3 regions of the Hydrogenophaga bisanensis genome follow, and region 3 is predicted to be linked to each of the others. Evidence: predicted binding sites of a transcription regulator. Region 3 holds the regulator's gene; each other region holds the start of a gene.
The links. The regulator sigma-54, encoded in region 3, starts transcription at its own class of promoters, with help from an activator protein. The targets are predictions, from matches to a motif close to TGGCANGNAANCTGCTTT.
Positions count from the first base shown of each region.

Region 1: ACFQNJ_RS15115 (P-II family nitrogen regulator) is a predicted target of sigma-54. The motif match lies at 4,105-4,122, and genes of this name have one in related genera.
Region 2: ACFQNJ_RS08780 (urease subunit gamma) is a predicted target of sigma-54. The motif match lies at 2,409-2,426, and genes of this name have one in related genera.

Region 1 covers NZ_JBHTBX010000011.1:15,732-23,178, reverse strand. The annotation lists gene glcF (glycolate oxidase subunit GlcF) at 1-474, opposite strand, end outside; gene glcE (glycolate oxidase subunit GlcE) at 478-1,608, opposite strand; gene ACFQNJ_RS15125 (hypothetical protein) at 1,716-1,943, opposite strand; gene ACFQNJ_RS15120 (ammonium transporter) at 2,147-3,583, opposite strand; gene ACFQNJ_RS15115 (P-II family nitrogen regulator) at 3,615-3,953, opposite strand; gene ACFQNJ_RS15110 (YifB family Mg chelatase-like AAA ATPase) at 4,333-5,889, shown strand; gene ACFQNJ_RS15105 (TPM domain-containing protein) at 5,900-6,451, opposite strand; gene ACFQNJ_RS15100 (TPM domain-containing protein) at 6,453-7,376, opposite strand; gene ACFQNJ_RS15095 (LemA family protein) at 7,392-7,447, opposite strand, start outside.
Region 2 covers NZ_JBHTBX010000005.1:57,823-65,269, forward strand. The annotation lists gene ACFQNJ_RS08775 (hybrid sensor histidine kinase/response regulator) at 1-2,343, opposite strand, end outside; gene ACFQNJ_RS08780 (urease subunit gamma) at 2,458-2,760, shown strand; gene ACFQNJ_RS08785 (hypothetical protein) at 2,776-2,937, shown strand; gene ACFQNJ_RS08790 (urease subunit beta) at 2,949-3,254, shown strand; gene ureC (urease subunit alpha) at 3,254-4,972, shown strand; gene ureE (urease accessory protein UreE) at 5,017-5,550, shown strand; gene ACFQNJ_RS08805 (urease accessory protein UreF) at 5,513-6,244, shown strand; gene ureG (urease accessory protein UreG) at 6,255-6,920, shown strand; tRNA gene ACFQNJ_RS08815 (tRNA-Ser) at 6,935-7,022, shown strand; gene ACFQNJ_RS08820 (CAP domain-containing protein) at 7,273-7,447, shown strand, end outside.
Region 3 covers NZ_JBHTBX010000008.1:17,789-25,235, reverse strand. The annotation lists gene ACFQNJ_RS12725 (HTH-type transcriptional regulator ArgP) at 1-252, shown strand, start outside; gene argS (arginine--tRNA ligase) at 280-1,953, shown strand; gene ACFQNJ_RS12715 (SPOR domain-containing protein) at 1,965-2,612, shown strand; gene ACFQNJ_RS12710 (thiol:disulfide interchange protein DsbA/DsbL) at 2,688-3,338, shown strand; gene lptA (lipopolysaccharide transport periplasmic protein LptA) at 3,467-4,123, shown strand; gene lptB (LPS export ABC transporter ATP-binding protein) at 4,132-4,902, shown strand; gene rpoN (RNA polymerase factor sigma-54) at 4,902-6,482, shown strand; gene ACFQNJ_RS12690 (THUMP domain-containing class I SAM-dependent RNA methyltransferase) at 6,479-7,447, shown strand, end outside.

The DNA.
Region 1 (7,447 bases), on a different contig from region 3:
GCGGCCGGCGTCCTGCCTGGCGGGCACCTTGTTCTTCAGCGTCTCGGGCAGCAGACCACGCACCAGCTGGCCCAGCTTCATGGCCGGGCCGAAGGCGGGCGAGGTCAGGCCTTCCTTGAGCAGCCAGCGCACAGCCTTCTCTCCCGCCGGGCGAGGCACCTTGGCGTCCACGATCTTGCGGCCGATGTCGACCAGGTGGCCATAGTCCACCCCGCTGGGGCAGGTGCTCTCACAGTTGCGGCAGGTCAGGCAGCGGTCCAGGTGCATCTGGGTGGCGCGCGTGGGCTCGGCGCCTTCGAGCACCTGCTTCATCAGGTAGATGCGCCCTCGCGGACCATCCAGCTCGTCGCCGAGCAGCTGGTAGGTCGGGCAGGTGGCGGTGCAGAAGCCGCAGTGCACGCACTTGCGCAGGATGGCCTCGGCGGCGATGCCGTCGGCGGTGCCTTTGAATTCGGGGGCGAGGTTGGTTTGCATGACTTATCCCATCCGGCCCGGGTTGAACAAACCCTGCGGGTCGAAGGCTTCGCGCAGGCGGCGGGTGATGGCCTGCAGGGCAGGACTTTCGGTGTCGAAGCGGCGCACACCAGGCGCGCCATCGGCGCCGGGCCGGAACAGGGTGGCGTGGCCCTGGACCGCCGCGGCCGCCGCACGGACGGCTGTGGCGGCGCTGGCCGGGGCCCAGAGCCAGCGCTGGGCGCCTTGCCATTCCACCAGCTGCGGGTACGGCAGCTCCAGCACCGGCGCGGTCTGTGGCACCGACAGGCGCCAGAGGCACAGGTCGGGTGCCGCCGGCCGGAAAAACGGCAAGGCATGGTCGCGACAGGCGTCCCAGTCCGCCGCGGCCTGGGTGTTGTCCATGCGCTGGCCCCCCGCCACCTCACGCAGCATGCGTTCGCCAGCGGCCTCGACCGCCGCCACCGCGCCGCGCAGGCGCACAAACAGCAGCTCGGGCGCATCCGGCGCCGTCTCGTCGCGTACCCAGCAGGAGGCGTTCAGCGGCAGGGGCTGACCACCCCAACGGTGCAACTGCTCCAGCGCCTCATGCTGGCCCAGACGGAAGACCAGCGTGGCCTCGGCCGGTGCCACAGGCAGCACCTTGAGCGAGAGGTGAGTGATCACCCCCAGTGTCCCCATGGAACCCGCCAGGGCACGGCTGATGTCGTAGCCGGCCACGTTCTTCATCACCTGGCCGCCGAAGGTCAGCCAGTGGCCCTGGCCATCCACAAACTGGGCGCCGAGCACAAAATCCCGCACGCCACCCACCGTGGCGCGTGCCGGACCGGCAAGACCCGAAGCCACCACCCCTCCAATGGTCGAGCCGGTCCCCAGACGCGGGGGATCGAAAGGCAGATGCTGGCCCTTCTGCGCCAGCGCAGCCTGCACCTCGGCCAGCGGCGTGCCGGCCCGCACGGTGATGACCAGCTCGGTCGGTTCGTGACTGACAATGCCCGTCCACTCACGGACGTCCAGCGGACGCCCCGACGTCGCCTCGCCATAGAAGTTCTTGGTACCGCCGCCGGTGATGCGCAACGGCGTCCGGTCGGCCATGGCCGCGCGCACCTGGTCGATCAGACCCTGGGGGGAATCGTTCGTGGGGATGTCGCTCATGGCCGTGATGGTAGCGACCGGGCCCGCCCGCGCCGTTGAATTTTTTGCACGCCGCGCTGCAATCGCGGCCGCCTGCCCGTCGAGAGCGCTCTGCCCGAGGCTGCGGGTCAGCGGGTAAACCCGAGGCAGGCGCCGGCATTCGGGCGTCCTCGGCACTCCCGCCGCAAACGCTTCTCCCGTGCCGCCTTTGTCTCGCCGCTGCCACTGTCCAGAAACTTCACGCGTGCGGCCTCGCGCGGGGCGGCCTCACGCGCCTTGGCGCTGCCCGCCCAGGCCGGCATGGCCAGCGACGCGACCAGCGCCAGAACAATCCAATGCCGGTCGCGTGTGGTCATGGCTCTTCTCCTCCCGGTCTTTCTTCCCCTGTTGGCCGCCGATGCTAGCGGGGGATGGCCCATCTCGCCTCCCCCGCGTGGGGGACAAAAAAAGACCCCGCGTGCCTTTCGGCAACGCGGGGTGAACATCCAAAGGAGACTCTCAGAGACAGCGTGGCAGCATCATTCCTCTCGGCGTGCTGCTCACCACGCGGGTTGCGGCATCAACGGTTGTAGGCCGTCTCGCCGTGCGAGCTGATGTCCAGACCTTCGCGCTCGGCTTCTTCACTCACGCGCAGACCCAGCACCATGTCGACAATCTTGTAGACGATGAACGCCACCACCGCCGACCAGACCATGGTGATGACCACACCTTCGGCCTGCACCAGCAGCTGGCTGCCGATGGAGTAGCCGTCGGCCTTGACGCCACCCAGGGAAGCGGCCGAGAACACACCGGTCAGCAGGGCACCGACGATGCCACCGACGCCGTGCACGCCGAACACGTCCAGCGAGTCGTCGGCACCGAGCATCTTCTTGAGACCGGTGACGCCCCACAGGCACAGGAAGCCGGAGACCAGACCGATGACGATGGCGCCCATGGGGCCGACGGTACCGCAGGCCGGGGTGATGGCCACCAGACCGGCGACAGCACCGGAGGCCGCACCCAGCATCGAGGCCTTGCCCTTGGACAGGGACTCGCCAATGCACCAGGCCAGCACAGCGGCCGCGGTGGCCACCAGGGTGTTGATGAACGCCAGGGTCGTGCCGCCGTTGGCTTCCAGGTTGGAGCCGGCGTTGAAACCGAACCAGCCCACCCACAGCAGGGAAGCCCCCACCATAGTCAGGGTCAGGCTGTGCGGGGCCATGGCTTCCTTGCCGTAGCCAATGCGCTTGCCCACCACATAGGCACCCACCAGACCGGCCATGGCCGCATTGATGTGCACCACGGTGCCGCCGGCGAAGTCCAGCGCGCCCTTGTCGAACAGGTAGCCGCCAGCGCCCCAGACCATGTGGGCGATCGGCAGGTAGCTGAAGGTGAACCACAGGGCGCAGAAGAGCAGCACGGCGCTGAACTTGATGCGCTCGGCGAACGAGCCCACGATCAGCGCGCAGGTGATGCCGGCAAACGTGGCCTGGAAGGCGATGAAGATGTACTCGGGAATCATCACGCCGGGGGTGAAGGTCGCTGCCAGCGACTCCGGCGTCACGCCCGCCAGGAACACCTTGTCCAGGCCGCCGATGATCAGGCCCTCGCCGCCGAACGCCACGCTGTAGCCATAGACGGCCCACAGCACGGAGATCAGCGAGAAGACGACCATGACCTGCATCAGCACCGACAGCATGTTCTTGCTGCGCACCAGGCCACCGTAGAACAGGGCCAGACCGGGGATGACCATCAGGATCACCAGGATGGTGGAAATCATCATCCAGGTCACATCACCCTTGTCGACGGTTTCCTTGACAGGGGCTTCGGCAGCAGCGGCCTCGGCGGGCGCAGCGGCAGGTTCAGCAGCGGGTGCCGCCACGGCGGCGGGAGCGGCCGAGGCGTCCGCAGGCGCAGCAGCAGCGGCCGGCGCCTCGGTGGTGGTCTGGGCAACCGCGTTCAGGCCACCAAAGGCCAGTCCCAGTCCCAGGAGCAGTGAAGCAATGAGCTTTTTCATGTCCGTGATCTTTCTTGTGACGGGGTCGTGATCAGAGGGCTTCCTTGCCGGTTTCACCGGTGCGGATGCGGACGACCTGTTCCAGGGGAGAGACGAAGATCTTGCCGTCGCCGATCTTGCCGGTGCGGGCAGCGCCTTCGATGGCTTCGATGACCCGGTCGACGAGCTCGTCGGCCACGGCCGCCTCGATCTTGACCTTGGGCAGGAAGTCGACGACGTATTCGGCGCCGCGATAGAGCTCGGTATGGCCCTTCTGGCGACCGAAGCCCTTGACCTCGGTGACGGTGATGCCTTGAACGCCCATGCCGGAGAGTGCTTCGCGCACTTCGTCCAGCTTGAACGGCTTGATGATGGCGGAGACCATTTTCATGTGCTGTTCCCTCTTGTCGATGGTTGCGGTTCAGGCGGTGAGGCCGGCCGCGGGGCTGAGATTCATGGCAGCGCCCCTGAGGACGACGGCCACCTTGGATGCGACGGTGTTCATGGGCACTCCAATGTTTCGAAACGTTCGCCCCAAGGGTCTAGCAGGGAACGTGCCAGGCCACCTCCACCTCGGATGCTCTCCAGCACCGGCACTGTCGTGGAAATGCCGCTTTTCCCTCGCCTGAGGGTGCGTGCGCGGTGGACCGCGTGCCATGATCCCCAGCCCGGCGGCCGTTCAGAAGCCCCGGCATGCACAAAACAGGTGCAACAAGGTCGTCCAGCCAGCCATGGCCGACAAATGCACCGAAACAGGGAAGGAATACACCATGAGTCTGTCCTTGGTGCACAGCCGTGCACTGCAGGGTCTTCAGGCGCGCCCGGTGCAGGTGGAAGTGCACCTGGCCAACGGCCTGCCCAGCTTCACGCTGGTCGGTCTGGTCGACACCGAGGTCAAGGAGGCGCGCGAACGGGTCCGCTCGGCCATCGCCAACGCCGGACTGGAGTTCCCCAGCAACAAGCGCATCACTGTCAACCTGGCTCCCGCCGACCTGCCCAAGGATTCGGGCCGCTTCGACTTGCCGATTGCCTTGGGCATCCTGGCGGCCAGCGGCCAGGTGGATGCCGCCAAGCTCAAGGGGTGGGAATTCGCCGGCGAACTGTCGCTGGGCGGCGAGCTGCGCCCGGTGCGCGGGGCCCTAGCCATGAGCCTGGCCTTGCACAGCGGGTCCGCCGGCGATCAGGCCCCCGCGCGGCTGGTGCTGCCACCGGACAGCGCCGAGGAAGCCGCCCTCGTGCCCATGGCGCAGGTCTACCGGGCCAGGCACCTGCTGGACGTGGTGCAGCGATTTCTGCCCGAGCGGGCGGGTGAGCCACTGCCCGAGCCCATCGACGATGGGGGCTGGCTGCGGCTGGCCTCCTCGGCACTGGGTACGTCCGAACCCTACCCCGATCTGGCCGACGTGAAAGGCCAGGCGGCCGCCCGGCGCGCGCTGGAGATTGCCGCGGCCGGTGGTCACAGCCTGCTGATGATGGGACCGCCTGGCTCCGGCAAATCCATGCTGGCCCAGCGCTTTGCCGGCTTGCTGCCCCCGCTGTCCACCGACGAGGCGCTGGAGGCGGCGGCAGTGGCCTCATTGGCGGGCCGATTCCGGCTCGATCGCTGGGGGGTGCGCCCGACGGCGGCGCCGCACCACAGTGCCAGTGCGGTGGCCCTGGTGGGCGGCGGCTCTCCACCGCGACCGGGCGAGATCTCGCTGGCGCACCACGGCGTCCTGTTCCTGGACGAGTTTCCGGAGTTCGCCCGCAGCGCCCTGGAGGCTTTGCGCGAACCCCTGGAGACCGGCCACATCCGCATCTCCCGCGCCGCGATGCAGAGCGAGTTTCCGGCCCGCTTCCAGCTGATCGCCGCCATGAACCCCTGTCCCTGCGGCTACCTCGGCCATCCGACCCGTGCCTGCCGCGACACCCCCGATCAGATCGCCCGCTACCAGGGCAAGCTCAGCGGTCCCCTGCTCGACCGCATCGACCTGCATGTGGAGGTACCGGCACTGCCGCCCGACGACCTGTTGCGCGCGGTGCCGGGCGAAACCACGGCACAGGTGCGCGAACGCGTGATGCAGGCCCGCGAGCGCGCCTGCAGACGCCAGGGCGGCACCAACCAGGCGCTGGCCGGGCAGGCGCTGGACGAGCATGTGCGTGCCGATGACACGGCACTGAAGTTCCTGAACACCGCCGCGGCCCGTCTGGGCTGGAGCGCACGCAGCACCCACCGCGCCATGCGGGTGGCACGAACGATTGCCGATCTGGCGCAGGCCGACCAGGTGGGCGTGGCCCACGTGGCCGAGGCGGTGCAATACCGGCGGGTGCTGCGCTCCGGCAACTGAGCTGCCGGACTCAGACCACCCGCACCTGGTCGGTCAATTCGTTGGGGTTGGCCTGGCCTTCGGCCAGCGGGTAGTGCTGCACCAGCAGGGCCGAGACCTCTTCCAGCGCCTCGGTCAGTCCACCCTCGACATCGCCCTGACGCAGCCGGAGAGCCAGGCGGTCGACCACGGCCTGCCAGTGTTCGGGAGGCACCAGGCGGGCAATCCCCCGGTCAGCGACGATGTCGATGCGCCGTTCGGCCAGCAGCAGGTAGATGAGGACGCCGTTGTTGTGATCGGTGTCCCAGACACGCAGCTTGCCGAACCAGGCCAGCGCACGGGTGCGCACCACCTCGGGCAGCGAGGCATCGCGCCCGATGCGCCAAAGGTAGCGCTCGGGCAGGGAGCCTTCGACACACAGGCAGATTTCGCCACTGTGGCGCCGCTCGCTGGCGGCCACGCGCTGCCGCAGGCGATCGGCCATGTCCGGGGGCACGGCGCGCTGCGCCGCCCCGTCGGCCTGCCAGCGGTGCCGCCACCAGCGTGCCCAGCGGCGCCACAGGGGTTCGCGGAAATTGCCCATCTCACCAGTCTCCTGACGCACCGCCGCCACCAAAGTCGCCGCCGCCCCCCGAGGAAAATCCCCCGCCACCGGACGACCAGCCTCCTCCGCCCCCACCCCAGCTGCCCGAGGAACCACCGCCCCAATGGCCGCCCCCACGGCGACCACCAGACTGCAGCGGCAACTGCTGGACGAACAGGGACATGAACAGCCCGACCAGGCCCGCCATGATGGCCAGCCAGAGAAGACCACTGAGGGTCCAGACCAGGAAACCAGAGACACCACCGGCCGCCAGCGCGCCCAGCCGGTTACCCAGAATGCCGCGCAGCACAGCCGAGATCAGCGGCACCGCAAACAGGAACAGCAGGCCGATCTCGAACCAGTCGATGCCGCCGCCAGGGCTGGGGCGACCGGATCCGACCTCGGGCAGAGGAAGCGCCTCGCCTTCGATGCGTGCCTGCAGGTGCTCCAGACCGCCGCGAATGCCCCCTGCGATATCACCCCGTCGAAAGGCCGGCGTCACCACCTGATCGATGATGCGCTTGGCCATCACGTCGGGGATGGCGCCTTCCAGGGTCTTGGCAGGCGCGATGCGCAGGCGCCGGTCGTCCAGGGCCACCACGAACAGCAGACCATCGCCCACGTCGCGGCGGCCGATCTTCCAGGCATCGCCCAGGCGCTGGGTGTAGTCGGCAATGTCTTCGGGGGCGGTGCTGCGCACCAACAGCACCACGATCTGCGTGCCGCGCCGCTGCTCGAAGGCCTGCAGTTGCGCCTCCAGCGCGGCCACATCGCCCGCCGCCAGGGTGCCGGTCTGGTCCATGACGCGAGCGGTGAGCGCCGGCACCGGCTGCACGCCCTGCGCCAGGACCGGCACGGCCAGCGCGGTCATGAGCCACAGCAGTGCCCAGCGCCACAGGCGCAGCACCGCCGGCGCGCGCCCCATCAGCCCCATGATCGCTTACTTGGCGAAGTCGACCTTGGGCGGGGCGCTCACGGCGGCTTCATCGGCCACGG
Region 2 (7,447 bases), on a different contig from region 3:
CTCCTGAAGGCTGGCCGCAAACGCCATGGGGCGCACATCGAGTGCCAGCTTGCCCGACTCGATGCGCGCAATGTCCAGCGTGCCCTCGATCAGCGACAGCAGATGCTCACCACCGCGCCGGATCACCCGGATGGCGTGCGCGCGGTGCTCGGGCATGTCCGCGTCCTCCTGCAGCAGTTGCGCATAGCCGAGGATGCTGTTGAGCGGCGTGCGCAGTTCGTGGCTGATGGTGCTGATGTAGCGGGTCTTGGCCTGGCTGGCCGTTTCGGCCACGCGCCTGGCCTGCTGCAGGGCTTCGTCCGTCTTGCGATGCGATTCGATCTCTTTCATCAACAGGCGGGTCTGCCGGTTGGACTCCTCCTGCGCCACTTCCCGGCTCTTGTGGGCCAGCACCAGCCACCAGCAGACGGTGGCCGCCACCAACATCAGCACGGCATACACCCGCAGAAAACCGGAGCGTACCGCGGCATCCAGTGTCTGCGCCAGACCGGCGTCGCTGTCAAACAGCCGATCGCCAAGGCCGAGCAATTCCTGCCGGTACAGCAGCCCCAGCACCGCCGCCAAGGCAGGGGCGACCACCATCATCAGCAGCAGGTAATGCGCCAGTCCGCCCTTGAGGTAAGGCCATGCCCGCCTGGGCAGCACATGGCGCAAGGCCGACTGCCACTGGACCGACAGGCGCGCATGGGGCTTGCAGAGATCACCGCAGCGCGCATCCAGCGAGCAGCACAACGAGCAGATGTGGCCCTGGTAGGCGGGACAATGAGCCATATCGGGGCCTTCGTACTCCCGTTCGCAGATGACGCACCGGTGAACGCTCCAGCGGTGGTCGCTGCCCGGCGGCGGGGCGTACGGAGCGGGCTCCCTGGCCATGTAGTAGCGCCCCTTGGTGACCCTGGCAATGATCGGTGCCGCCACCAGTGCCGTCACCATGGCAATCACGGCCGAAAACGCCTGCGCGCCCTCTCCCATCAGTCCGATGTGGGCAGCGATGGAGAGCAACGAGGCCAGCCCCATGGCCCCGACACCCACCGGGTTGATGTCGTACAGGTGGGCGCGCTTGAACTCGATGCCCCGGGGAGACCACCCCATCGGCTTGTTGATGACCAGGTCCGCCACCACCGACATGATCCAGGCAATCGCGATGTTGGAATAAAGCCCGAGCACCTCACCAATGGCCTGAAACACATTCATCTCCATGAGCATGAACGCGATCAGGATGTTGAAGACCACCCAAACGACCCGGCCAGGATGGCTGTGCGTCAGGCGGGAGAAGAAGTTGCTCCAGGCCAGTGACCCGGCGTACGCGTTGGTCACGTTGATCTTCATCTGGGAGACGACCACGAACACGGCCGTGGCAGCCACCGCCCACCCGTAGGGAAGCAGGTACTCATAGGCCACCAGGTACATCTGGTTGGGATCGACAGCCCGCTCCACCGGCACCATGTGGGTAATGGCCAGGTGACACAGGACAGCGCCCCCCAGCATCTTGAGCACCCCGGGGACCACCCACCCCGGCCCCCCGGCGATCACACCGGCCCACCAGCGCCACTGGCGCCCTGGTCGCGCGGGCGGCATGAACCGCAGGTAGTCCGCCTGCTCACCCATCTGGGTGATCAGCGCAATGCCCACGGTCAAGGCAGCACCAAACAGGTGCCAGGAAAAGGCACCACCCTGACCATCTGCACCTCCGTAGTGCATCACCTGCCCGAATGCACCGGGTTCATGCCAGGCCACCGCCAAAAAGGGCACCACCATCAGGCCCAGCCACAAAGGCTGCGTCCACACCTGGAACCGGCTGATCACCGAGACACCGTGCGTCACCAATGGGATCACCACCACCGCACAGATCAGGTAGCCCCAGGCCGGCGGGATGCCCAGCGCCAGTTCCAGGGCATAGGCCATCACGGCCGCCTCCAGCGCAAAGAAGATGAAGGTGAACGAGGCGTAGATCAGCGACGTGATGGTCGAGCCGATGTAACCGAAACCCGCGCCCCGCGTCAGCAGATCCATGTCCACCCCATGGCGGGCCGCGTACACGCTGATGGGCAGCCCCGCCAGAAAGATGATCAGACCGGTGCACAGGATGGCCAGCGCCGCGTTGACAAAGCCGTACTGCACCAGCAGCGTTGCACCCACCGCTTCCAGCACCAGAAAGGAAGAGACGCCGAAGGCCGTGTTGGCCACCCGCCATTCACTCCACCGGCGAAAGCGCTGCGGCGTGTACCTCAGCGCGTAGTCCTCCATGGTCTCGCTGGCCACCCAGCTGTTGTAGTCGCGACGCACCTTGATGATGCGCTGGGGAGCTTCCCCGGGCGCCGGCGCGGCCTTGTCGGATGTCATGGGGGGCAAGGATTCGTGCGCGTTCACAGGGACCGAGTCGCAGTTTTCATGCCACGCGGCAACCGGGGCACGGTATTTGCTGAACCCCGGGTGACATTCAGGACGAGTGACACCATGGAACTGACCCCGAGAGAGAAAGACAAGCTGCTGATCTTCACCGCCGCCCTGCTGGCCGAGCGTCGCAAGGCGCGCGGCCTCAAGCTCAACTATCCGGAAGCGGTGGCGCTGATCAGCGCGGCCGTGATGGAGGGCGCACGCGATGGCAAGACCGTGGCCCAGTTGATGAGCGACGGTCGCAGCGTGCTCAGCCGCGACGACGTGATGGAGGGCGTGCCCGAGATGATTCCCGACATTCAGGTCGAAGCCACCTTCCCCGACGGCACCAAGCTGGTGACCGTGCACACACCGATTGCCTGATTCCCGGAGCCCCTCATGAAGCACCTCACCTCCCTCGCCCTCACCTTCGCTGCCCTTCCTGCCTTGGCCCATGAAGGCCATGGCCTGTTCGGCAGCCACTGGCATGCCACCGACACGCTCGGGTTTGTCGGTACGGCCGCTCTGATCGGCCTCGCCCTCTGGATGTCCCGTAAGTAAGGGATGCCCCAATGATCCCCGGCGAACTCCTGATCGATGAGGGCGAACACCCCCTCAACCCCGGCCGATCCCCGCTGACCCTCGTGGTCCAGAACACCGCCAACCGCCCGGTACAGGTCGGGTCGCACTACCACTTTGCCGAGACCAACGCGGCGCTGTCTTTCGACCGCGTCGCCGCGCGCGGCAAGCGCCTGAACATCGCCAGCGGCACCGCGGTGCGCTTTGAGCCCGGCCAGCAACGCACGGTGGAACTGGTGGACTTCGCCGGCGACCGCGTGATCTTCGGCTTCCGCGGCCTGACCCAAGGAAAACTGTGATGGCCAGCATCCCCAAACGCGCCTATGCCGACATGTTCGGCCCTACCGTCGGCGACCGGGTGCGCCTGGCCGACACCGGCCTCGTCATCGAGGTCGAGAAGGACTACACCCTGGCCGCCGGCGGCTACGGCGAAGAGGTCAAGTTCGGTGGCGGCAAGACCATCCGCGACGGCATGGCGCAATCTCAACGCACACGGGCCGAAGGCGCTGTGGACACCGTGCTGACGAACGCCCTCATCGTCGACCACTGGGGTATCGTCAAGGCCGACATCGGCCTCAAGGACGGCCGCATCGTCGCCATCGGCAAGGCCGGCAACCCCGACACGCAGCCGGGCGTGGACATCGTCATCGGCGCCGGCACCGAGATCATTTCCTGCGAAGGCTACATCGTCACCGCTGGCGGCATCGACAGCCACATCCACTTCATCTGCCCGCAGCAGGTGGACGAGGCCCTGGCCTCGGGCGTGACCACCATGCTCGGCGGCGGCACCGGCCCGGCCACCGGTACCTTTGCCACCACCTGCACACCTGGCCCCTGGCATATCGAACGCATGCTGCAGGCGGCCGATGGCCTGCCCATGAACATCGGCTTCCTGGGCAAGGGCAACGCCAGCCAGCCGGCACCACTGCGCGAGCAGATCAATGCCGGCGTCATTGGCCTGAAGCTGCACGAAGACTGGGGTACCACGCCCAGCGCCATCAGCAACTGCCTGGACGTGGCCGAGGAGACGGACACCCAGGTCGCCATCCACTCCGACACGCTCAACGAGTCGGGCTTCGTGGAAGACACCATCGCCGCGACCAAGGGCCGCACCCTCTGCGCCTTTCACACCGAAGGCGCCGGTGGCGGCCACGCGCCCGACATCATCCGCGTGGTCGGCGAGGCGAACTTCCTGCCCTCGTCCACCAACCCGACCATGCCCTACACCGTCAACACGCTCGACGAACACGTCGACATGCTGATGGTCTGCCACCACCTGGACGCGTCCATCCCCGAAGACCTGGCCTTCGCCGAAAGCCGTATCCGCCGCGAGACGATCGCAGCCGAGGACATCCTGCACGACCTGGGCGCCATCAGCATCATGAGCAGCGACAGCCAGGCCATGGGGCGGGTGGGCGAGGTGGTGATCCGTACCTGGCAGACGGCCGACAAGATGAAAGCGCAGCGCGGTTCCCTGGCGGAAGACAGCTCGCGCCACGACAACTTCCGCGTCAAGCGCTACGTCGCCAAGTACACGATCAATCCAGCCATCGCACACGGCATCTCGCACATCGTCGGCTCGCTCGAAGTCGGCAAATGGGCCGACCTGGTGATCTGGAAGCCGGCCTTCTTCGGCGTCAAGCCCGCCCTGGTGCTCAAGGGCGGCAGCATCGCGCTGGCCGCCATGGGCGATCCGAACGCGTCCATTCCTACACCGCAGCCGGTTCACTACCGGCCGCAGTTCGGTGCCCTCGGCAGCGCGCTGGCCAGGGGCAGCCTGAGCTTCGTCTCGCAGGCCGCGCAGGCGGCCGGTGTGGCGCAGCGCTACGGCCTGGCCAAGACCACGGTGGCGGTGCAGAACTGCCGCGGCGTCACCAAGGCCAGCATGGTGCACAACAGCTACTTGCCCAAGATGGAGATCGACCCGCAGCGCTACACCGTGCGAGCCGACGGCGTGCTGCTGACCTGCGAGCCCGCCAGCCGGCTTCCCATGGCCCAACGCTACTTCCTTTTCTGACCACTCCCACCACTCCCACCCCTCCCACCCATTCGACCATGAGCATGCTGCAGGCCTCCAAAGTCATCCCTCAGGGGCAGGGTCTCGCGCCGGTGCTCGTGCGGCGCGCAGCCACCCTTACCCTGGACTGGGACATCCGCCAGAAGAGCCGTTTCGACGCCACCGCCTCGGACGGCCGTCAAGTCGGTGTGTTTCTGCCGCGCGGCAGTGTGGTCCGCGGCGGGGATGTCCTGCTCACCCAGGACGGGTCGCTGCTTCGGGTGCTTGCAGCGCCCCAGGCGGTGCTGCGCATCACGCCCTGCACCGATCATGGACATCACCATTCACATGACCACGGCAGCTTTGCCCTGATGCGGGCCGCCTATCACCTGGGCAACCGGCACGTGCCGATCGAGCTTCGGCCCGATCACCTCAAGATCGAACCCGACCACGTGCTGGCCGACATGCTGCGCGCCATGCACCTGAACGTCACCGAAGTTCGGGAGCCTTTCGAACCCGAAGGCGGCGCCTATGGGTCGCACGGCGGTGGCGCCCATCACCATGGGCACGGTCACGACCACGACCATCACCATGGGTGATGGCGGCATGGCGGACGCCGGTCTGCTGCAAGTCTTGTGGATCGCTTCTCCGGCCCTGCCGGTGGGCGGTTTTTCGTACTCCGAAGGACTGGAAGCCGCGGTGGATGCGGGCGTCGTCTCCTGCGAGGACTCGGCGGCTCGCTGGCTGGTGGACCAGTTGCACCTGGGCCTGTCCCGCAGCGACCTGGCGGTGGTGGCGCAAGCCATCCCGGCCTGGCGTGAGGACGATGTCGAACGCATCCGTGCCCTGAACTGCTGGGTCCTCACCACCCGCGAAACTCACGAACTTCGGCTCCAGACCGAACAGATGGGCCGCTCCCTGGCCGAGTGGGCGCGCGCTCTCGGTGAACTGGGACAAGGGCTGACGCAGCGCCTGAACCGGGCGCAGCTTGCCCCACCCACCTACCCCGTAGCCTGCGCATGTGCCCTCGCCAGCAGCCCGGCTGGCCTGCGCAGTTCATTGCTGGGGTTTGCCTTTGGCTGGGCCGAAAACCTGGTGCAGGCCGCGATCAAATCCATTCCCCTGGGGCAGAGCGCCGGCCAGCGCATCCTGGCCCGCCTGGCACGGGAGATCCCGGCCGCGGTGGACCATGCCCTGTCGCTCGATGACGACCGGCGACAGGCCTTCACCCCCATGCTGGCCATCCTCTCGGCCCGTCACGAGACCCAGTACTCCCGCCTGTTCCGATCCTGAAGGCCTCCCTATGACCGCCCTGCACCACATCCCGAACCGCACCAAGCCACTGCCCCCCTTGCGCGTGGGCATCGGTGGACCCGTCGGCTCCGGCAAGACCACCCTGCTGGAAATGCTCTGCAAGGCCATGCGCGAGCGCTACGACCTCATCGCCATCACCAACGATATCTACACCAAGGAAGACCAGCGCCTGCTCACCGTCAGCGGCGCGCTGCCGGCCGAACGCATCATGGGCGTGGAGACAGGTGGCTGCCCGCACACCGCCATCCGCGAAGACGCCTCGATCAATCTCGAGGCCATCGACCGGATGCTGGATCAATTTCCCGATGCCGATGTGGTCTTCGTCGAAAGCGGCGGCGACAACCTGGCCGCCACCTTCAGTCCGGAGCTGTCGGATCTGACCATCTACGTGATCGACGTGGCCGCCGGCGAGAAAATTCCCCGCAAGGGAGGCCCCGGCATCACCAAGAGCGACCTGTTCGTCATCAACAAGACCGACCTGGCGCCCCACGTCGGCGCCGACCTGGAAGTGATGAAGCAGGACACCGCCCGCATGCGGCCGGACGCCCAGCGCCGCCCCTGGGTCATGACCAACCTCAAGACACTGGACGGCCTGCAGGAGGTCATCGGCTTCATTGAACAGCGCGGCATGCTGACAGCTGCCGCGACAGGCTAGAATTCAGGACTCCCGGAGACGTGGGAGAGTGGTTTAATCCAGCGGTCTTGAAAACCGCCGAAGGGCAACCTTCCGTGAGTTCGAATCTCACCGTCTCCGCCAAGACACCCACACCACGCGGCCACCAGGCCGCTTTTTTGTGTCTGCCTGTTTTCAGGCTGCCCACTGAGCGGTCGCCCGGTGCTCGCCTGGCATTTAATGACCGTTCGTCGGAAACCCGGGGCTCAGTACCCCGTTTGAATTCCTTGTAACTAAACCCTGGAGTCACACGAATACCTCTGCTCTCTGTGCAGGAGCAGGGCTCTTGCCGATATGTCTGTCAATACAACAGACAAAGGTCAAGGGGTTCGAGATGAGTGGCTTCTCCCTGCGCACATCCTCGCTGGTGATCGTCGGCGCCAGCCTGTTGTCGGCTTGCGGTGGCGGCGGTGGGGAAGAGGACGGACCGCAGGCTTTCGGTCCCACCCCCCAGGTGCCTGCGAGCGTTCCCGCCGCCCAGGCCTGCGACATCCCCGACTTTGCCGCGC
Region 3 (7,447 bases):
CGACAGCCGAACTACCCCCGCCATTTCGCACCGGCCGTGGATGCCTTCGAGCGTGCCATCGAACTGGGTCTGGGCTGGGGCATGGTGCCCGAGCAAAGCCTGTCGGGCAGGCCAGGCCTGGTCGAGGTGCTGCCCGATGCCACGGTGGATGTGGCGCTGTACTGGCAGCACTGGGCACGTGAGCCGGTGTCGGCCCAGCGACTGACGGCCGCTGTCAAGGCGGCCGCTCGGGAACACTTGCGGACGGCCTGAGGCGCCGAGAACCTAAAATCCTGCCCCATGCTCAAGATCAAACAGGAATTGCTGGCGGGCCTGGCCGCCTCGCTCGAACAACTGGCCCCCGGCGCCGGTGACAAGGCCGCCTTCGAATCGCCCAAGGTGGCCGCGCACGGTGACTTCGCCGTCACCGCCGCCATGCAGCTGGCCAAGCCGCTCAAGGCCAATCCCCGCCAGGTGGCCGATCAGCTCAAGGCGGCGCTGCTGGCGCTGCCGGTCTACCAGCAATGGGTGGCCGATATCGAGATCGCCGGCCCCGGCTTCATCAACATCCGCCTCAAGCCCGAGGCCAAGCAGCAGATCGTGCGCGAGGTCCTGGCCGAGGGCGCCCGATTCGGCTGCCAGCCGTCCAACGGCCGCCGCCTGATGGTCGAATTCGTGTCCGCCAACCCCACGGGTCCGCTGCACGTGGGGCACGGCCGTCAGGCCGCCCTGGGCGATGCCATCTGCAACCTGTACGAGACCCAGGGATGGGAGGTCTACCGCGAGTTCTATTACAACGACGCGGGCGTGCAGATCGGCACGCTGGCCACCAGCACGCAGCTGCGCATCCAGGGCTTCAAGCCCGGCGACGAGCAGTGGCCGGAGGCCGCCTACAACGGCGACTACATCCAGGACATCGCCAACGACTACCTGGCGAAGAAGACGGTGCATTCCGACGACCGCGAATTCAGCGCCAGCGGTGATCCGGATGCGCTGGACGACATCCGCCTCTTTGCCGTGGCCTACCTGCGTCACGAGCAGGACCTGGACCTCAAGGCCTTTTCCGTCAAGTTCGACAACTACTACCTGGAGTCAAGCCTCTACACCAGCGGCAAGGTCGACGCCACGGTGCAGAAGCTGCGCGAGGCCGGCAAGACCTACGAGCAGGACGGCGCCCTGTGGCTCAAGACCACCGACTACGGCGACGACAAGGACCGCGTCATGCGCAAGGGCGACGGGTCCTACACCTATTTCGTGCCGGACGTGGCTTACCACATCACCAAGTGGGAGCGCGGCTTCGACAAGGTGATCAACATTCAGGGCACCGACCACCACGGCACCATCGCGCGGGTGCGTGCCGGCCTGCAGGCGGCCGGTGTGGGCATTCCGCAGGGCTACCCCGACTACGTGCTGCACACCATGGTGCGCGTGGTCCGCAACGGCGAAGAGGTCAAGATCAGCAAGCGCGCCGGCAGCTACGTCACGCTGCGCGACCTGATCGAATGGACCAGCAAGGATGCGGTGCGTTTCTTCCTGCTCTCGCGCAAGCCCGACACCGAGTACACCTTCGACGTCGATCTGGCGGTCCAGAAGAACAACGACAACCCGGTGTACTACGTGCAGTACGCCCATGCGCGCATCTGCTCGGTGCTGGCCAGCTGGGGGGGCGACGTCAACACCCTGGGGCAGGTGGACCTGTCGGCCCTGGATACACCGGCGGCCCAGGCGCTGATGCTGCAGCTGGCCAAGTTCCCGGGCATGCTCAGCGCGGCCGCCACCGATTTCGCCCCGCACGACGTGACCTTCTACCTGCGCGAGCTGGCGGCGGCGTACCACAGCTACTACGACGCCGAGCGCATCCTCGTCGACGACGAGGCCGTCAAGCAGGCGCGTCTGGCGCTGGTCGCCGCCACGGCCCAGGTGCTGCACAATGGTCTGGCCGTGCTGGGTGTCAGCGCGCCGCAGAAGATGTAACCGGATCAGACATGAACATTCGCATTGCCCGGTCACGCCGGGTTCAGGGGGGGACCCTGATCGGCTTCGTCCTTGGCTTGCTGGCCGGCCTGGGCATCGCGCTGGCCGTGGCGGTCTATGTGACCAAGGTGCCGGTGCCTTTTGTGGATCGGGGCTTGTCGCGCAAGCCCGAGCAGGATGCGGCCGAGGCCGAGAAGAACAAGGGCTGGAATCCGAATGCCCAGCTCGGCGTCAAGCCGGCGGCGCCTCCGCCGGTGCCCGCGGCCCCCAAGACCGACGAGGACAGCAAACCCGCCGCCAAGGAGGCCGACACGGCCCCGGCAGCGCCGAAGGCCGAGTCGCGTGACCCGATCGCCGAGTTGCTGCAGTCCCGGGAGGGTCAGCGCAAGGAGGACGCGCCGTCTGCCGCCGTGCCCGCGGAGCCCTTCATCTATTTTGTGCAGGTCGGGGCCTTCCGCAACCAGCAGGAAGCCGAGAGCCAGCGCGCACGGGTGGCGATGCTGGGCATCGCGGCCGATGTCACCGAACGCGAGCAGAATGGCCGTCCGGTGTTCCGGGTCCGTGTTGGCCCGTTCAACCAGCGCAGCGCCGCCGACGCGACCCGTGAGCAGCTGGAGGTCAACGGGGTCGAGGCCGCACTGGTCAGGGTGCAGCGCTGAGCGCTGCCTGCGGAACTTTTTGCGCGCCACGTCGCCCCAACCAGCCAACATCTGGTCATCAAGGAGTCCCTGAAAATGCAACGTCGAGAGTTTCACCGTCATGTCCTGTCCACCGGCGCGCTGGCGCTCGGTGCTTCCGCAGCCCTGGTGCCGGGCTGGGCGCAGGCCAGCATCGGCGGCTTCAAGGAGGGCTCCGACTACATCAAGCTCGGTCGCCCCGTGCCCGCCGATGCGCCGGCCGGTCAGGTGGAGGTGCTCGAGTTCTTTGCCTACAGCTGCATCCACTGCTTCAACTTCGAACCGGTGTTCGAGGACTGGAAGAAAAAGGCACCCGCCGGTGTGGTGGCGCGGCGCGTGCCGGTGGCCTTCAGCGAAGCGTTTGTGCCCATGCAGCGCCTCTACTACACGCTGGAGGCCATGGACCAGCTCGATGGCCTGCACCAAAAGGTGTTTCGCGCCATTCATGTCGACAAACAGCGCCTGATGACCGAGTCGGCCATCACCGACTGGATCGTCAAACAGGGCGTGGACAAGAAGAAGTTCAGTGACCTGTTCAACTCCTTCTCGGTCACCGGCAAGGCTCGCCGTGCCGTGCAGCTGCAGGATGCCTACCAGATTGAAGGGACACCCGCCCTGGGTGTGGGCGGGCGCTTCACCGTGGCCGGACAGGGTCCCCGTACGGTTCAGGTGGCCAACGCCCTGATCGCCGAGATCCGCAAGGGCTGAGCTTGCCGATCTGTACCGGGGGTGCCACATCCCCCCGGCTTGGGGGTGTGCCCGTGCGCTCCGGCGGTGCAGGCGGCATGGGCACCGCTACAATGAAACGAATCGCAAGAATCGTGCCCCCTCAAGTCATGACCCACTTCATTCCTTCTCTCAAGGCGACGCGTCAGGCCCTGCTGGTCATGGCTGCGGCATTGCTGGTCCCCTCGGTGTCGCTGGCCGAGCTGGCCGACCGCGACAAGCCGATGAACATCGAGGCCGATGCCTTGCGTTACGACGACGTCAAGCAGACCAGCGTCTTCACCGGCAATGTGGTCATCACCAAGGGCACCATCATCATGAGGGGTGCCCGTGCCGATGTCCGTCAGGATCCGGCCGGCAACCAGTTCGGGGTGCTCACCGGTTCGCCTGGCAAACTGGCCTTCTTCCGTCAGAAGCGCGAAGGTCTGGATGAGTGGATCGAGGGCGAGGGCGAGAAGATCGAGTACGAGAGCCAGACCGAAACCGTGGTGTTCACCGGCCAGGCGGTCATGCGCCGCTACCGCGGGACGTTCCTCAACGACGAGAGTGTCGGCAGCCAGATCACCTACAACAGCCAGACCGAGATCTACACGGTCAAGGGTGGTCCGGGCAGCAAGACGGCCGCCAATCCCTCGGGCCGTGTGCGCGCCATGCTGACCCCGATCCAGAAGGACGCACAGGGTAACCCCTTGCCTCCCCAGGCGCCGGCGGCGGCCGATCCGGCCAACTTGCGTCCGAGCACGTCCCTGCAAGAGAAAAGCAAGTGACGGGGGGCATGTCGACACCGCCGTCCCCGATGGCCTACCAGAGTCGTCTGGAGGTCCGGAACCTGCGCAAGTCCTACGGCAGCCGCGTGGTGGTCAAGGATGTCTCGTTGACCGTGGACAAGGGGGAAGTCGTCGGACTGCTCGGGCCCAATGGCGCTGGCAAAACCACCTCGTTCTACATGATCGTCGGACTGCTGCGCGCCGACGGTGGCGAGATCCTTCTGGATGACCGCCGTATCGAGCAGTTGCCCATCCACCGGCGCGCGCGCCTGGGGTTGGGTTACCTCCCCCAGGAGGCGTCCATCTTCCGCAAGCTCACCGTCCAGGAGAACGTCCGGGCGGTGCTCGAATTGCAGAAGGACGCCGAAGGCCGGGCGTTGACCGTACCCGAGATCGAACGCAGGCTGGACCAGCTGCTCAAGGATTTGCGCGTTGACCATTTGCGCGATTCCCCTGCACCGTCCCTGTCGGGAGGGGAGCGCCGTCGGGTCGAGATTGCCCGCGCCCTGGCCACCAGTCCCCGTTTCATCCTGCTGGATGAGCCGTTTGCCGGCATCGATCCGATCGCCGTGATCGAGATCCAGCAGATCATCAGTTTTCTGAAGGGGCGTGGCATCGGTGTGCTCATCACCGACCACAACGTGCGTGAGACCCTGGGCATCTGCGATCACGCCTACATCATCAGCGACGGCCAGGTCCTGGCCAGCGGCACGACGGCCGAGATCATCGACAACGCGGATGTGCGTCGGGTGTATCTCGGCGAGCACTTCCGGATGTGATGAGACCCGGACTGTCGCTGCGGGTCTCGCAGCATCTGGCGCTCACGCCCCAGCTCCAGCAATCGATCCGCCTGCTGCAGTTGTCCACCCTGGAGATGGCCCAGGAAGTCGAGCAGATGCTCGACGAGAACCCGTTCCTGGAGCGCGGGGACGAGCAGGCAGACCGTGAGGCCTTCGGACTGGAGCAGCAGGATGCCCCGGTGCCCGCCGGTGACCGGATCGCGGAGCAGGCGGTGCAGACCGACGCCGCGACCGAAGGTCCTGCTTCAGACGATGGTTCGGACATCGAGGCGCAGGCGGACGGCAGCAGTCCGCTGGAAGAAAGCTGGGACGGCGACGGGTCCGTCGAGATGGCACCCGATGATGCCGAGTGGGGCGGCGACGCTCCCGCCCGCGGGACGGGTGACGATGATGACTCCCGCAGTGCCGCGGATCTGGCCCGCACACCCGTGACGCTGCAGGCGCACCTGCATGACCAAGCGCGGTGTCTGCGTCTGAACCCGCACGAGCAGGCCGCGCTGTACTTCCTGATCGAATCCCTCAACGAGGACGGGTACCTGACCGAATCGCTCGAGGAACTGGCTGCGGATTTCTGGCGCCAGCTGTACCCGGACGCCGGCACCGACCCGGCCCCCGAGGAGCGGGACGAGGCCGGTGAGTACCTGCGGATGGCGCTGGGCTGGCTGCACAGCATGGACCCTTCCGGTGTCGGTGCGCGCGATCTGCGCGAATGTCTGCGTCTGCAGATCCTGGAACTGCGCAACAGTCCCCAGGCGCAGGCGGCACTGGCCATCTGCCAGCAGCCGACCGAACTCATCGCTCGCCGCGATGTGCGCCGGCTGGCCGCCCTGTGCGGTCTTGAAGAGGACCTCGTGCGGTCGGGGCTGGCGCTGATTGCATCCCTGGAGCCCAAACCGGGGCGGCGCTTTGCCGATGCCGAGCGCAATGTCATCGTGCCGGACGTGATCGTCAGCCGCGCGGGACGGGGCTTCAAGGTGCAGCTCAACCCGGATGTGATGCCACGCCTGCGCCTGCAGGACGCCTACGCCGGCGCCCTGAAACAGGGGCGCGGCGCGAAGGACGCCGAGGGCGGTCACGCAGCGATGCAGCAACGCCTTCAGGAGGCCCGCTGGTTCATCAAGAACATCCAGCAGCGGTTCGACACCATCCTGCGCGTCAGCAGTGCGATCGTCGAGCGGCAGCGCAACTTCTTCATGCACGGTGAGCTGGCGATGAGGCCGCTGGTTCTGCGCGAGATCGCCGACGAACTCGGCCTGCACGAGTCCACGATCAGCCGGGTGACCACCGCCAAGTACATGGCCACGCCATTCGGCACCTACGAACTCAAGTACTTCTTCGGATCTTCGCTGGGTACCGAGACCGGTGGCAATGCCTCCAGCACGGCGGTTCGCGCCCTGCTCAAGCAGTTCATCACGGCCGAAGACCCCGCCAAGCCCCTGTCGGACAATCAGCTTTCCGATCTGCTCAAGGAGCAGGGCATCGAGTGCGCCCGGCGCACTGTGGCCAAATACCGCGAGGCCCTGCGCATCGCACCCGCCAACCTTCGGAAACAGCTGTGAACTCCCTGCAATTGTTCTTGCCCTGCGCCGCCGGCGTGGAGGATTACCTGGCCACCGAAGTCCGGCGGATCACGGGGGAAGATGCCGTGGCCAGGCCCCGCGCCGGCGTGGCGCTGACCGGGTCCTGGCGCGACGCCCTCAAATTGAACCTGCACAGCCGGCTGGCCCAGCGCGTGCTGGTGCAGCTCTCGCACGGCCCCTGCCACAGCGAACAGGCCTTGTATGACGCGGCGGGTGACGTTGCCTGGGAGATCTGGTTTTCGCCAGAACAGACCTTCAAGGTCGAGGTGACTGCCCAGCACAGCCCGTTCAAGAGCCTGAACTTTGCAGGTCTTCGGGTCAAGGACGCCATCTGTGACCGTTTTCGGGCCAAGCGGGGCCAGCGCCCGAGCGTCGACACGGCGCGGCCCGATGTGCGCATCTACGTCCACCTGACACGCGACAGCGCGACCCTCTATATCGACACCTCCGGAGAGCCGCTGTTCAAGCGCGGCTGGCGCGTGGACAAGGGCGATGCGCCCCTGAAGGAAACCCTGGCGGCCGCCATGATCGCAGCCACTGGCTGGGACGCGGCCGCCGATCAGCCGCTGGACGACATTCCGCCTCTTTACGATCCGTGCTGCGGCAGTGGCACCGTGGTGATCGAGGCGGCACAGGTGGCCCTGCGGATTGCGCCCGGTTTGCAGCGCCGGTTCGGGTTCGAGCGTCTGCAGCCCTTCCAGCCTCATGTCTGGCATGCCCTCAAGGATGAGGCCGCACGGCAGCGCCGCGAATGGCCGGCCGGGCACCACCCGCTGGTCTTTGGCAGCGATGTGGCGTTTCGCATGGTCGATTTTGCGCAGCGCAATGCCGAGCGTGCCGGCGTGGCGTTTGCGGTCGAGTTGCGCGGGGGCGATGCCTTGCAGCGCATGCCACCGACAGAGCGCCCGGGGGTGCTGCTGCTCAATCCGCCCTATGGCGAGCGT